2 regions of the Rhodococcus koreensis genome follow, and region 2 is predicted to be linked to the other one. Evidence: riboswitches for the same ligand, from Rfam matches in the RefSeq annotation. Region 2 holds a riboswitch; the other holds the start of a gene.
The links. Region 2 has a riboswitch for glycine ahead of gcvP (aminomethyl-transferring glycine dehydrogenase). Riboswitches for the same ligand answer to the same signal wherever they lie in the genome.
Positions count from the first base shown of each region.

Region 1: it holds a riboswitch for glycine, as region 2 does, so the genes downstream of both, gcvP (aminomethyl-transferring glycine dehydrogenase) here and gcvP (aminomethyl-transferring glycine dehydrogenase) in region 2, are expected to answer to the same signal.

Region 1 is NZ_CP070609.1:3,293,240-3,300,327, forward strand. Features, by position in the region: gene lpdA (dihydrolipoyl dehydrogenase) at 1-1,362, opposite strand, end outside; gene lipA (lipoyl synthase) at 1,397-2,356, opposite strand; glycine riboswitch at 2,648-2,739, shown strand; gene gcvP (aminomethyl-transferring glycine dehydrogenase) at 2,862-5,843, shown strand; gene gcvT (glycine cleavage system aminomethyltransferase GcvT) at 5,840-6,955, shown strand; gene gcvH (glycine cleavage system protein GcvH) at 6,993-7,088, shown strand, end outside.
Region 2 is NZ_CP070609.1:1,037,833-1,044,920, forward strand. Features, by position in the region: gene JWS14_RS04705 (substrate-binding domain-containing protein) at 1-1,668, shown strand, start outside; gene JWS14_RS04710 (metallophosphoesterase) at 1,665-2,819, shown strand; gene gcvP (aminomethyl-transferring glycine dehydrogenase) at 2,863-5,715, opposite strand; glycine riboswitch at 5,890-6,013, opposite strand; gene JWS14_RS04720 (MerR family transcriptional regulator) at 6,082-6,702, opposite strand; gene JWS14_RS04725 (bifunctional nuclease family protein) at 6,984-7,088, opposite strand, start outside.

The DNA of each region.
Region 1 (7,088 bases), 2.3 Mb from region 2:
GTGCAGCGGTTTGCCGGCCACCGCGAGCAGTGCCTCGCCGAGGGCCTCCCCCTGGGTGGGGTGGGCGTGCACGAACTTCGCGGCCTGGGCGGCGTCGACCTCGAAGTTGTACAGCATCTGCGCCTCGCCGATCAGCTCGCCGACGCGGTCGCCGACCATGTGTACACCGACGGTGACGCCGTCCGGCGCCACCACGAGTTTGACCGCCCCCGACGTCTTGAGGATCTGACTCTTGCCGTTGCCGGCGAGGTCGTAGACGACCGTCCGGATCTCGTCGCCGAACTTCTCCCGCGCCGCGGTCTCGGTCAACCCGACCGACGCGACCTCGGGGTGGGAGTACGTGACGCGGGGGATGCCGGTCTCGTCGATGACGTCCGGACGGAGCCCGGCGATCTCCTCCGCCACGAAGATGCCCTGCTGGAAGCCGCGGTGCGCGAGCTGGAGGCCGGGCACGATGTCGCCGACGGCATAGACGTTCGGCACCGTGGTGCGCAGTCGGTCGCTGGTGACCACGAATCCCCGGTCGAGGACCACGCCGGTCTCCTCGTACCCCATCGAGGCGGTGTTCGGACCGCGGCCCACCGCGACCAGTACGACGTCGGCGTCGAGCACGTCGCCGGAGTCGAGGGTGACGGTCACCGCGTCCTCGTCCTGCGCCACCTCGGTGACCCGCACCCCGGTCTTCGCGGCGATCTTGCGACGACGGAACGCCCGCTCCAGGTATTTGGAGACCGTCTCGTCCTCGTTCGGGACCAGCCTCGGCATCGCCTCGACGATCGTCACCGACGCACCGAACGACGCCCACACACTGGCGAATTCGACGCCGATGACGCCGCCGCCGAGGATGATCGCCTTCTTCGGGACCGTCGGCAGCACGAGCGCCTGATCGCTGGTGACGACCCTGCCGCCGATGCTGATGCCCGGCAACGTCTTCGGAGACGAGCCCGTCGCCAGGACGACAGCCCCGCCGGTGATCACCTCGCCGTCGACCTCGACACCGTTGGGACCGACCAGCCGTCCGCGTCCGTTGACGACGGTGATGCCGTGGGAATCGACGAGACCTTGCAAGCCCTTGTGCAGGCGGGTGACGATGGCGTTCTGATAGCTCAGCACCTTGTCGAGGTCGACCCCGCCGAACGTGACGTCGACCCCGAACTGCGCGGCCGTGCGGGCACTGTCGGCGACCTCGGCGGAATGCAGCAGCGCCTTGGTCGGAATGCACCCCTGATGCAGGCAGGTGCCGCCGAGTTCGTTCTCTTCGATCAGAATGACCGAACGGCCCAGTTCGGCCGAGCGGATCGCGGACGCATAGCCGCCGGAACCGCCGCCGAGGATGACGACATCTGCAGATCGGTTGGACATGGGGACTCCTTGCTGAAATGGAAGAGAATGGGATTCAGTGAATTGCGGTCGCGGCGACCGCTTCGGCGTGCAGGCGGCCCGCCCGGTAGGACGACCGCACGAGCGGGCCGGACAGAACGCCGAGGAATCCGATCTCGCGGGCGACCCCGTCGAGCATCACGAACTCCTCCGGTTTCGCCCACCGCTCCACCGGATGATGCCGGGCCGAGGGCCGGAGGTACTGCGTGATCGTGATCAACTGGCAGCCGGCGGCGTGCAGGTCCCGGAGTGCCTGGATCACCTCGTCCGTGGTCTCCCCCATCCCGAGGATCAGGTTCGACTTGGTGATCAGACCGTCCTCCCGCGCGCGTGTGATCACGTCGAGGGAACGCTCGTAGGTGAAGGCAGGCCGGATGCGACGGAAGATCCGGGGAACGGTCTCCACATTGTGCGCGAGTACCTCCGGGCGGGTGCCGAACACCTCGTGCAACTGTGCGGCGTCGGCATTGAAATCCGGGATCAGCAGTTCGACGCCGGTCCCCGGACACAGTTCGTGAATCTGCCGGACCGTCTCGGCGTACAGCCAGGCGCCGCCGTCGGGCAGATCGTCGCGCGCCACGCCGGTGACGGTGGCGTACCGGAGGTCCATGGTCTGCACCGATTCCGCGACCCGCCGGGGTTCTCCCCGATCGAGGGCCGCGGGACGTCCGGTGTCGATCTGGCAGAAGTCACACCGTCGGGTGCATTGGCTGCCGCCGATGAGGAACGTGGCCTCGCGGTCCTCCCAGCATTCGAAGATGTTGGGACATCCGGCTTCCTGACACACGGTATTCAGGTTCTCGCGTTCGACGAGGGCGGCGAGATCACGGTATTCGGGACCGGTCCGCATCTGCACCTTCATCCACGACGGTTTGCGTTCGACCGGGGTCTGGGCGTTGCGGACTTCGAGGCGGAGCAGGCGCCTGCCTGCCGGGGCGAGCGGAGCGACGGGGGATGGTGCCGGGGAATTAGTCATGGAGGAACTCCTACGACCGGACGAAACCGGTCGGTATGCGACCCCCGGCAGCACGGCACGAGGGAAAGTGAGGGGGAAGGCGAGCACACGACGACAACCGTTGCACTCGAGGCTGTCTGGGCTCTCACCGAGCGGCGCGTGCGGTCACGTCCGAGCGAGGATGAATCGAGGATGCCAAACGACGAGGCGTTTTGGCAACATCGTCGCCCGCTCGGCGACCGGGACGGAGCCTGGGGAGACAAACCCGCCACGCCTGTGTACTGTTTGGCCAACCACAACTGAATACGCCGTTGACGCGCAGCGGGAGAACCTCCTTTTCGGAGGCGCCGTAGGAGCAACTTCCTCCCCGGGAATCTCTCAGGCCCCAGTACCGCAGCGTAGAGGCAACTCTGGAGAACAGAATCGGCCGCAGGCCGGTACTTACCGAAGGTGAAGAGCACGCCGCTCATGCGGTGCGCCCAAACTCTCAGGTTTCAGGACAGAGCGGGGAGGTGCCCCCTTGTCGATGTCCGGTGCGGTCCGGACTCAACGAAACCGGAGTCACCTCGTGTCAGTCGAATCCCGCCACGCGCATCGCAGCGCGCCTCTCACCAGCGATTTTCCGTCACGCCACATCGGCCCCGACGCTTCCGCCACCCAGCGCATGCTCGGCGCCCTCGGTTACGACACGCTCGATCAGCTCATCGATGCCGCGGTGCCTGATCAGATCCGCAGCTCGGAGGCCATGGACCTGCCGGTGGCGCGGTCCGAGCAGCAGGTGCTGTCCGACCTGCGGACGCTGTCGGAGCGCAACGAGACCCGCGTCCAGATGATCGGCCTCGGTTACCACGACACCATCACCCCCGCAGTTCTGCGCCGCAACATGCTCGAGTCGCCGGCCTGGTACACCGCGTACACGCCGTATCAGCCGGAGATTTCCCAGGGCAGGCTCGAGGCGCTGCTGACGTTCCAGACGGTCATCGAAGACCTGACGGCCCTCCCCCTCGCGGGCGCGTCCCTGCTGGACGAGGCCACCGCGGTGATGGAGGCGGTGCTGCTGATGCGGCGCGCGAACAAGGCGAAGTCGGGGACGTCCCGCGTCGTCGTCGACGCCGACTGTCTGCCGCAAACCCTCGCGGTGGTGTGCGGCCGGGCCAAGTCGGTGGGCATCGACGTCGAGGTGGCCGACCTGACCGGCGGTCTTCCGGACGGTGACCTGTTCGGCGTCGTGTTCCAGGCGCCCGGCGCCAGCGGCCACGTGCGCGATCTGGCCCCGCTCATCGCCGCCGCCCAGGAGCGCGGCGCGCTGACCACGGTCGCGGCCGACCTGCTGTCGCTGACGCTGCTGACGCCGCCCGGCGAGCAGGGTGCCGACATCGCGGTGGGATCCGCCCAGCGTTTCGGTGTGCCGCTGTTCTTCGGTGGGCCGCACGCCGGGTACATGGCCGTGCGCGGCGGACTCGAGCGCATGCTCCCCGGCCGGCTCGTCGGTGTGTCCGTCGACGTCGACGGGAAGACCGCCTACCGGCTGGCACTGCAGACCCGCGAACAGCACATCCGGCGTGACAAGGCGACGAGCAACATCTGCACCGCGCAGGCGCTCCTCGCGAACGTCGCCGCCATGTATGCCGCCTATCACGGCCCGGAAGGGCTGCGTGCCATCGCGACTCGGGTACACGGACATGCCACGTCCGTCGCGGGCGGCCTCCGCACGGCGGGACACTCGGTGGTCCACGACAGCTTCTTCGACACCGTGCTGGTGCACGTTCCGGCCGGGGCGCGCGACGTCGTCGACCGCGCCGACCGCGCCGGCATCAACCTGAGGCTGGTCGATTCGGACCACGTCGCGGTCGCCTGCGACGAGTGCACCACCGACGAGATCGTCGACCGGGTCCTGTCCGCGTTCGGCGCACGAGCCCAGGCGGGAACGGTCTCCGCGCTGCCGCGGTCGCTGCTTCGCACGTCGAACTACCTGCAGCACCCCGTGTTCCACGAGCACCGGTCCGAGACGGCGATGCTGCGCTTCCTGCGCGCGCTGTCGGACAAGGACCTCGCGCTGGACCGCACCATGATCCCGCTCGGCTCGTGCACGATGAAGCTCAACTCCGCCGTGGAGATGGAGCCGATCAGCTGGCCCGGGTTCGCGTCCATCCACCCGTACGCCCCGGTCGAACAGACCAGCGGCTACCTGCAGCTCATCCGCGGCCTCGAGCGGTGGCTGGGTGAGATCACCGGATACGACCGGGTGTCGTTGCAGCCCAACGCCGGATCGCAGGGCGAACTGGCCGGTCTGCTGGCCATCAACGGCTACCACGACAGCCGCGGCGACCACGGACGCGACATCTGCCTCATCCCGCAGTCCGCGCACGGCACCAACGCCGCATCCGCGGTGCTGGCGGGCATGCGGGTGGTCGTGGTCGCGACGGCGACCAACGGCAACATCGACCTGGGCGACCTGCGCGCGAAGATCGCCGCCCACGAGGGCACCATCGCCGCGATCATGCTCACCTACCCGTCCACCCACGGTGTGTACGAGAACGACGTGCGGACGGTGTGCGACCTCGTGCACGAGGCCGGCGGCCAGGTGTACGTCGACGGCGCCAACCTCAACGCGCTCGTCGGCCTGGCCCAGCCCGGGAAGTTCGGCGGCGACGTGTCGCACCTGAACCTGCACAAGACGTTCTGCATCCCGCACGGCGGCGGCGGACCCGGCGTCGGACCGGTCGCGGTGCGTAAGCATCTGGCGCCGTTCCTGCCCGGCAACCCGCTCGGCGGAGACCAACTCGGCACTCCGGTGTCGGCGGCCAACTACGGCTCCGCCGGCATCCTGCCGATCACGTGGGCGTACATCGCCCTGATGGGCCCGGACGGGCTGACGGAGGCCACCAAGTCCGCGGTGCTGGCCGCCAACTACGTCGCGAAGGCGCTCGACGCGCACTTCCCCGTCCTCTACACGGGACCCTCGGGTCTGGTGGCGCACGAATGCATCCTGGACCTGCGACCCGTCACGAAGGCCACCGGCGTGACCGCCGAGGACGTGGCAAAGCGGTTGATCGACTACGGTTTCCACGCCCCCACCCTCTCGTTCCCCGTCAGCGGCACCCTGATGGTGGAGCCCACCGAATCCGAGGATCTGGCCGAACTCGACCGCTTCATCGAGGCGATGATCTCGATCCGCGGCGAAATCGACCTGGTCGCCGACGGCGTGTGGCCGCTCGAACGCAGCCCACTGCGTCAGGCCCCGCACACCGCGGATCAGGTCACCGCCGACAACTGGGATCTGCCCTACCCGCGGCACCTGGCGGCCTTCCCCGTCGCGTCGCTGCGTGCCGGCAAGTACTGGCCCCCGGTTCGCCGCATCGACGGCGTGCACGGCGACCGCAACCTCGTGTGCTCGTGCCCCGCGCCCGAGGCCTTCGAGAACACCACCGACATCGAACTGCCAATCAAAACCGCAGCAGCAAAATCCGGGGCGCTCGCCGAGACCCCCGAGGAGGCCTTCGCATGACCGTCACCACGACACCCACGTCCCCGCTACTGGACGAGCACGGCGCTCTCGGAGCGCATTTCACCGACTTCGCGGGCTGGCAGATGCCGCTGAAGTACGACAGCGAACTCGCCGAACACCACGCCGTCCGTAAGTCCGCCGGACTATTCGACCTCTCGCACATGGGTGAGATCGCCGTCACCGGAACAGAGTCCGGCGCACTGCTGGACTACGCCCTGGCCGGCGAGCTGTCGAAGATCGGTGTCGGACGGGCCAAATACTCGCTCCTGTGCAACGCGGACGGCGGCGTGATCGACGATCTCGTCGTCTACCGGCTCGCCGACGAGCACTTCCTGGTGGTCGCGAACGCCGCGAACGCCCCGGCCGTGTACCGCGAACTGGCGGCACGCGCCGACGGTTTCTCGGCGAACGTCGACGACCAGTCCGCGGAGACCGCGCTGATCGCGGTGCAGGGACCGGCCGCGCAGAACATCGTGCAGTCCCTCGTTCCCGCCCTGCAGTTGGAGACCGTCGCGGAACTGAAGTACTACGCGGTCACGCGCGCGGTCGTCGCCGACATCGACGTCCTCCTGGCCCGCACCGGCTACACCGGTGAGGACGGCTTCGAGCTGTACGTGCCGAACGCACAGTCGGTGGCGTTGTGGCGCGCACTGCTGGCCGCCACCACGGAGCGGGACGGCGTCCCCGCGGGTCTCGCGTGCCGCGACACCCTGCGGCTCGAGGCCGGAATGGCGCTCTACGGGCACGAACTGACCCTCGACACGAACCCGTACGAGGCCGGTCTCGGCAAGGTGGTCCGGCTGAACAAGGAGTTCGTCGGCCGCGACGCCCTGCAGACGTTGTCGGAGCAGGCCCCGCAGCGGGTGCTCATCGGTCTCGCAGGCACCGGACGCCGCGCCGCCCGCGCCGAATACACCGTTCACGACGCGACCGGCGGAGCGGCCGTCGGCACGATCACGTCCGGCGCCCTGTCCCCGACGCTCGGACATCCGATCGCGCTGGCATTCGTCGACATCGCGTTCCGTGAGCCCGGCACCGAGCTGACCGTCGACATCCGCGGCAAGAAGGAACCGTTCGTGGTCACCCCATCGCCGTTCTACCGCCGTTCCTGAACCCTCCCACTCCCTTCGGCCCCGAAAAGGTACCGCCATGTCTTCAGCAGCCTTCCCCGACGACCGCAGCTACACCGACGACCACGAATGGGTCCTGATCGCGCCGGGCGCCGATCTCCCCGACGAGCCCGTC
Region 2 (7,088 bases):
ATCAACGATCAGGGAGTGGCGGCCGCCGGCGCCTGCGTCGAAGGCGAATCGGTGCTCGCGGTCGCGGCGGATCCCGACATCGCACCCCAGCTGCAGACTCTCGCCGAGCGCTACACCGAGACGGCCCCGGTGATACGCGACCAGTGCGTGTCGGTGACGGTCACTGCCGTCGCGTCCGACACCGTGCGCGACGCCCTGTCCGCGGGCCCCGACGGCCCGTGGGACGCAGCGACATTCGGCCCCCGCCCCGCGCTGTGGATTCCGTCCAGCTCGCATTCCGTCAAGCAGGTGTCGGCGACCGGGGTCATCAGCGGTGAGGCACGTCCGCTGGCGACCAGCCCGATGGTCCTCGCCGTCCGGACCGCGTTCGCGAACGCGCCGGGCACGGCGGCGCTCGACTGGAAGGAGTTGCCGTCCCTGCAGACGGGCCGCGATTCCCTCGCGACTCTCGGTCTGCCGGGCTGGGGCAGCCTGGGCTTGGCGCTTCCCGTCGGTCCGGGCGCCGAGAGTACAGAGATGGCCGTCGAAGCGGTCGCTGCCGCCGTCACCGGAAGCAGCACCGGCCCGGTGACGGAAGAGCAGGCGCGTTCCGTTCCCGTCACGTCGGCACTCACCGATCTGGCGCTCGGCTACGAGGCGTCGACGGGGACGAAACCCGCGACGACGCGGGAGGCGCTCACCGCGCTGGCTGCGCAGGGAGACCCCGCTTCCTCCGCCATCCATGCGGTCGCGACCACCGAACAGCAGGTCTATCAGGCCCTGCGCGACGCACCCGGAGCAGACATCACCGCGACGATGCCGAAAGGCCCGACACCCGTGGCAGATCACCCGGCGGCCGTCCTCGCGGGCCCGTCCGTCGACGAGACGCAGAGCCGCGCCGCCGCGCAGTTCGCGGAATTCGTCCGTCGACCCGAACAGGCGCAGGTCCTGGCCGACGCGGGTTTCCGGGTCGAGGGGCTCGCCCGCCCCGACGACACCACGCTGGCCTTCCCCGGTTTCGAATCCACCCTGGTTCCTGCGGACGCCGCCGCTGCGGCCGAGTTGATGCAGGTGATCCGGAATCCGATCTCGCCGCGCACGTCCACCATCCTGCTCGACGTCTCCAGTTCGATGGGCGAACGCGAGGGGACGGCGACGCGACTGGCGAACACGACGACGGCGCTGGCCGGCCAGGTGGATCGTTCTCCGGACTCGTCGAGCCTCGGGTTGTGGGAGTACAGCACCACCCTCGACGGGTCCCGGCCGTACACGACCGTGGTCGCCACCGGTCCGCTGTCTGCGGGCGGATTCACCGAGGGCACCCGCAGGCAGGCCCTCGACGCCCGGCTCGCCAAGGCGATACCCGCCACCGGATCCTCGACCTACACGTCGCTCGAGGCCGCGTACAAGAGTGCGGTCGACGGATACACGCCGGGCCGCACCAATTCGGTGCTGCTCGTCACCGACGGTGCCAACGACGACTCCGTCGCGCGCGCGGATCTGTTGTCCGCCATCGCCGCAGCCTCGAGCACGTCGAAGCCGGTCCGCATCGACGTGGTGACGATCGGCGAGAATCCGGACCTCAACACGTTGCAGGCACTCGCCGATCGCACCGGCGGGTCCCTGGAGAAGGTCACGTCTTCGGACGGAGCGGCGTTGCCGACCGCGATCAGCAAGCTGCTGTCGTGACGAGACTCCTGGTCTTCGCGGTCTTCCTCGCGCTCGTCACCTGGTGGCTTCATCGGCGGCTGGTCCGGGCCACCGGTGTGGGGCGCCCCTGGTCGGTGGTCGTCGACGTGACCCTCGTCGCCTTGTGGGTTCTCGCCGTGATCGGCGTGGGCAGCGGCGAAGCCTTCGACCCGGGGTGGGCGCGTCCACCGGGCTGGGTGGGCTGGGTGTGGCTCGGTGCGATGTTCTATCTGGTGCTCGGACTTCTCCTGGTCGCCCTGGTGTCGCTGCTCACGCGGCTGTTCGCTCGCCTGCGCGGCAGCGGGCGCGACGAACAGGTCGATCTGTCGCGTCGACGTGGTCTGCGCATCGCCACCGCGGTCGTGGTGGTGGGTGCCGTCGGCGCTGCCGGCTACGGGGTGCGGGAGGCCGCTCGTCCACGGATCGTGCGGGTCCGGGTTCCGCTGCAGCGCCTCCCCGCCGAGTTCGAGGGTGTGCGCGTGGCGCTCGTCTCCGACCTGCACGTCGGCCCGGCGCGAGGGGTCGATTTCACGCGCCGTGTGGTCGATCTGGTGAACGCGGAGCGGCCGGATCTCGTCGCGATCGCGGGCGACCTGGTCGACGGGACCGTCGCGAAGGTTGCGCCCGACCTACAGCCGCTCGGCGACCTCGACGCCCCGCTCGGGGTGTTCGGAGTCAGCGGCAACCACGAGTTCTACGCCGACGACGGTGGCCGGTGGCTCGATGTGTGGGACCGACTGGGCATCCGGACGCTGCGCAACGAGCACGCGACCATCACGCGGGGCGGCGCCGCCATCGACATCGCGGGCATCCACGACTATTCGTCGCCGGCGCCGTACGAACCGGACCTTCCCGCCGCGCTCGCGGGACGCGATCCGTCGACGTTCGTCGTGCTCCTCGCGCACGAACCGCGGCAGGCCCTGGAAGCGTCGGATCTCGGTGTGGACCTGCAACTGTCGGGGCACACGCACGGCGGCCAGATGTGGCCGCTGAATTATCTGGTGCCGTTGCAGCAGCCGTCGGTGGCGGGACTCGACCGCATCGGGAACACCGTCCTGTACACGACCCGCGGCGTCGGCGCGTGGGGCCCGCCCGTGCGGGTGGGCGCCCCACCGGAGATCACGATCCTCGAACTGGTGCGCGCGGACTGACTGCGGAGGGCCCGCCCCGTCGAAGCGGGACGGGCCGCCCGTGTCAGTCGCCTTCGAACGCGGAGATCGGCGGGCAGGAGCACACGAGGTTGCGGTCGCCGTGCGCGCCGTCGATGCGCCGCACCGCAGGCCACACCTTCGGCCGGGCCTTGCCGCGGGGGAACACCGCCGTCTCACGGGTGTAGGGGTGGTTCCACTCCGCCGCCAGGCAGCCTGCCGTGTGCGGGGCACCGCGCAGCGGGTTGTCGTCCACCGTCCACTCCCCCGAGCCCACGCGGTCGATCTCGGCGCGGATCGCGATCATCGCCTCGCAGAAGGCGTCGATCTCTTCGAGGTTCTCGCTCTCGGTGGGCTCCACCATCAGCGTGCCCGCCACCGGGAAGCTCATCGTCGGGGCGTGGAAACCGTAGTCGGCGAGGCGCTTTGCGACGTCGTCCACGGTCACACCGGTGTCCTTGGTGATCGGCCGGAGGTCGAGGATGCACTCGTGGGCCACCATTCCGCCCTCGCCGGTGTAGAGGACGGGGAAGTACTCGTCCAGGCGGCGCGCGATGTAGTTGGCCGACGCGATGGCGGTCAGGCTGGCGCGGCGCAGTCCGACGGCGCCCATCATCCGGATGTACGCCCACGTGATGGGCAGGATCGACGCGCTGCCGTAGGGGGCCGCGGAGATCGGGCCCGCGGTGCCGAGTTCCGGCGCGAGCGGATGTCCGGGCAGGAACGGTGTGAGGTGCGACCGCACACCGATCGGACCGACACCGGGGCCGCCGCCGCCGTGCGGGATGCAGAACGTCTTGTGCAGGTTGAGGTGGCTGACGTCGCCGCCGAACCGGCCGGGCCGGGCCAGACCGACCAGGGCGTTGAGGTTGGCGCCGTCGACGTACACCTGGCCGCCTGCGTCGTGGACGGCGGCGCAGATGTCGGCGATCTCGTGCTCGTACACCCCGTGGGTGGACGGGTAGGTGATCATGATCGCCGCGAGGCGCTCGGCGTGGTCGGCGATCTTCGCCCGCAGGTCGTCGAGGTCTACGTCACCGTTCGGGCGGCACGCGACGACCTCGACGCGCATCCCGGCCATGACCGCCGATGCGGCGTTGGTGCCGTGGGCACTCGACGGGATGAGGCAGGTGTCACGGTGATCGTCGCCGCGGCCGAGGTGGTAGTTGCGGATCGCGAGCAGCCCGGCGTACTCGCCCTGGCTGCCGGCATTCGGCTGCAGGCTGACGGCGTCGTAGCCGGTGACGGCGACGAGCCAGTTCTCGAGGTCCTTGATGATGCGGAGAATGCCCGGGGTGTCTCCGGTGGGCGCGAACGGGTGCAGTCCGGCGAACGCGGGCCAGGTGATCGCTTCCATCTCGGCGGTGGCATTGAGCTTCATCGTGCAGGAGCCGAGCGGGATCATGCTGCGGTCGAGTGCGATGTCCTTGTCGGACAACGCACGCAGGTAGCGCAGCATCGCGGTCTCGGTGCGGTATCGGGTGAACGCCTCGTGCTGCAGGTAGTCGGATCCGCGGAGCTGCGCGTCCGGGACGGACGTGCCCGCCTCGGGGGCCACGGCGCCGTCGCCGCCGAACGCCGCCAGCACGTGGGCGATGTCGTCGTCTGTGGTGGCCTCGTCGCAGGCGACGGCGACATGATCGGCGCCGACGAGCCGCAGGTTGATGCCGGCGTCCTTCGCCTTCGCCACCACGTCCGCCGCCCGGCCGTCGACGCGCACGAGGATCGTGTCGAAGAAGTGCTCGTGCACGACGACGGCCCCGGTCCTGCGGAGTGCGGCGGCCAGGGAGTGTGCCGTGTTCGCCACGCGCAGGGCGATCGCCTTCAGGCCCTCGGCGCCGTGGTAGCTGGCATACATGGCCGCGAGAATCGCGAGGAGCACCTGCGCGGTGCAGATGTTCGAGGTCGCCTTCTCACGGCGAATGTGCTGCTCGCGGGTCTGCAGCGCCAGCCGGTACGCCTTGTCGCCGTCGGCGTCGACGGACACGCCCACCAGGCGGCCGGGAAGCTGGCGTGCGTGCTTGGTGTGCACGGCCAGGTAGCCGGCGTGCGGGCCACCGAAGCCCATGGGGACACCGAACCGCTGGGTGGTGCCGAAGCAGGCGTCGGCCCCGATCTCGCCGGGCGGGGTGAGGAGAGTCAGCGCCAGCAGATCCGCCCCGACCGCGACCAGTGCGCCGCGCTCGTGGGCCGCGGCGATCACGTCGGTGTAGTCGGCGATGCGACCGGTCGCGCCGGGCATCTGCCCGAGGACGCCGAAGAAGTCGCCGTCCGGCAGGCCGGCGGACAGGTCGGCCACCACGATTTCGATGCCGAGCGGCTCGGCCCGGGTCTCGACGACGGCCAGCGTCTGCGGGAACAGGTCGGCGTCGACGACGAACCGCGGAGACTTGCTCTTGCTCGCCCGGCGCAGCAGGGTCATCGCCTCGGCGGCGGCGGTGGCCTCGTCGAGCATCGACGAGTTGGCGACCTCCATGCCGGTCAGGTCGGCGACCATCGTCTGGAAGTTGAGGAGGGCCTCGAGGCGGCCCTGGCTGATTTCGGGCTGGTACGGCGTGTAGGCCGTGTACCAGGCCGGGTTCTCGATGATGTTTCGAATCAGAACCGGCGGGGTGAGGGTGTCGTAGTAGCCGAGCCCGATCATCGACGTCGCCACGGTGTTCTGCGCGGCGAGTGCGGACAGTTCGGCGAGCGCCTCGTGCTCGGAGACCGGTGCGGGCAGGGCGTCGAGGCCGTCGGCGATGCCGCCCGTGACCCCGTCCAGGATGACGGCGGGAACGGCCTTCGACGCGAGATCGTCGAGCGAATCGGCTCCGACCAGTTCGAGAATGTGCGCGAGTTCCGCAGCGTTCGGGCCGACATGACGATCGGCGAATGTACGGCTTCCAGCGTCGATCACGACAACTCCCAAGCAGTTCGGAGGATCAGGACACGCCCCGCTCTGCGGAACGCCCCTCCCCCTCTGTCGCCTGCTCGGGTCGAGCGCCTGAGAGATTCGGTACCGTCGTTCGCGTGCGAACACGGCCCTTTCCCCGTGGGCGGGTGGGTGCTCCCACCGCTTTCCAGAGGCGTCGGAGCCCGCACGGTCCTGTTTGCCTGAGAGATTGACGGGGAGGTGTTGCTCCTTCGGCGCCCGAACTCCCGCACGCACGATGCTGCTGTGCATGCAGTGCCCGGAACTCTCCCGCACGGCGTCGACGCACCGCCAGTCTATGCCACGAGCACAGGCAGCGGCGCCACCAGCGCCGTGCTCTGGGGTTGCGGTCTAGCCGGTCTTGCGGTTCGCGCGGTTCTTGCGCCGCGACGCCAGCTCGTCCTCGGGGCTCTGCTCGCTCTCGCCGCCGTCGGCGCGCTCCGCCGGGAAATCGGCGATGGTGCCGGTCAGTTCGCGCATTGCACCACTGACCGCGATACCGAACACACCCTGCCCGCCCTGAAGCAGATCGACGACTTCCTCGGCCGACGTGCACTCGTAGACCGTGGTCCCGTCCGAGAAAAGTGTGATTTTGGCCAAGTCTCGCACCCCGCGCTTACGGAGGTGGTCGACGGCCACGCGAATGTTCTGCAAGGATATTCCGGTGTCGAGCAGGCGCTTGACGATCTTGAGGACGAGGATGTCTTTGAACGAGTACAGCCGTTGGCTGCCCGACCCGGCCGCGCCACGGATGGACGGCACCACGAGAGATGTGCGAGCCCAGTAATCGAGCTGACGGTAGGTGATTCCCGCGATCTGGCAGGCGATGGGGACGCGGTATCCGACGAGGTCGTCGGGCACGGAATCGTCCGGGAAGAGGCCCGGCTGGATCTCCTCGGAGCTGAACTCGGGCTCGGCAACGTTGTCGCCGGGCGCAAGATTCAGCGCATTCTCCTGCGGCCGATCTCCCACTGACTACTCCCTCTCGCATGTTGCACTGAACCCGACGATCAGTGCGCCTGTGACGCTCGTCGCCAGTGTCCACGGCAATCCGCAGCACATCGACCGGCGCAAGCGCCACCAGTGACATCGAGCTAGTCCGTACCCTGAACCTACTCAGCGTACGCCCGATACAATCTGCAGGGCAGAAAATCACTGCACCGAACGCTATGACTCCGAGGAGACCGGGTCAACGCAACGCGCCGGAAGAACCTCAACCATTACTGCGCCGGCGGCTATTCCGCTGGGGAAACCTAGCCGTCGGTGGCCTTGAAATCGTCCGGCGACACGGACTCGAGGAATTCCTTGAACTTCTCGACCTCGTCCTCACGCTCGTCGGGCATGACCAGACCGGCCTC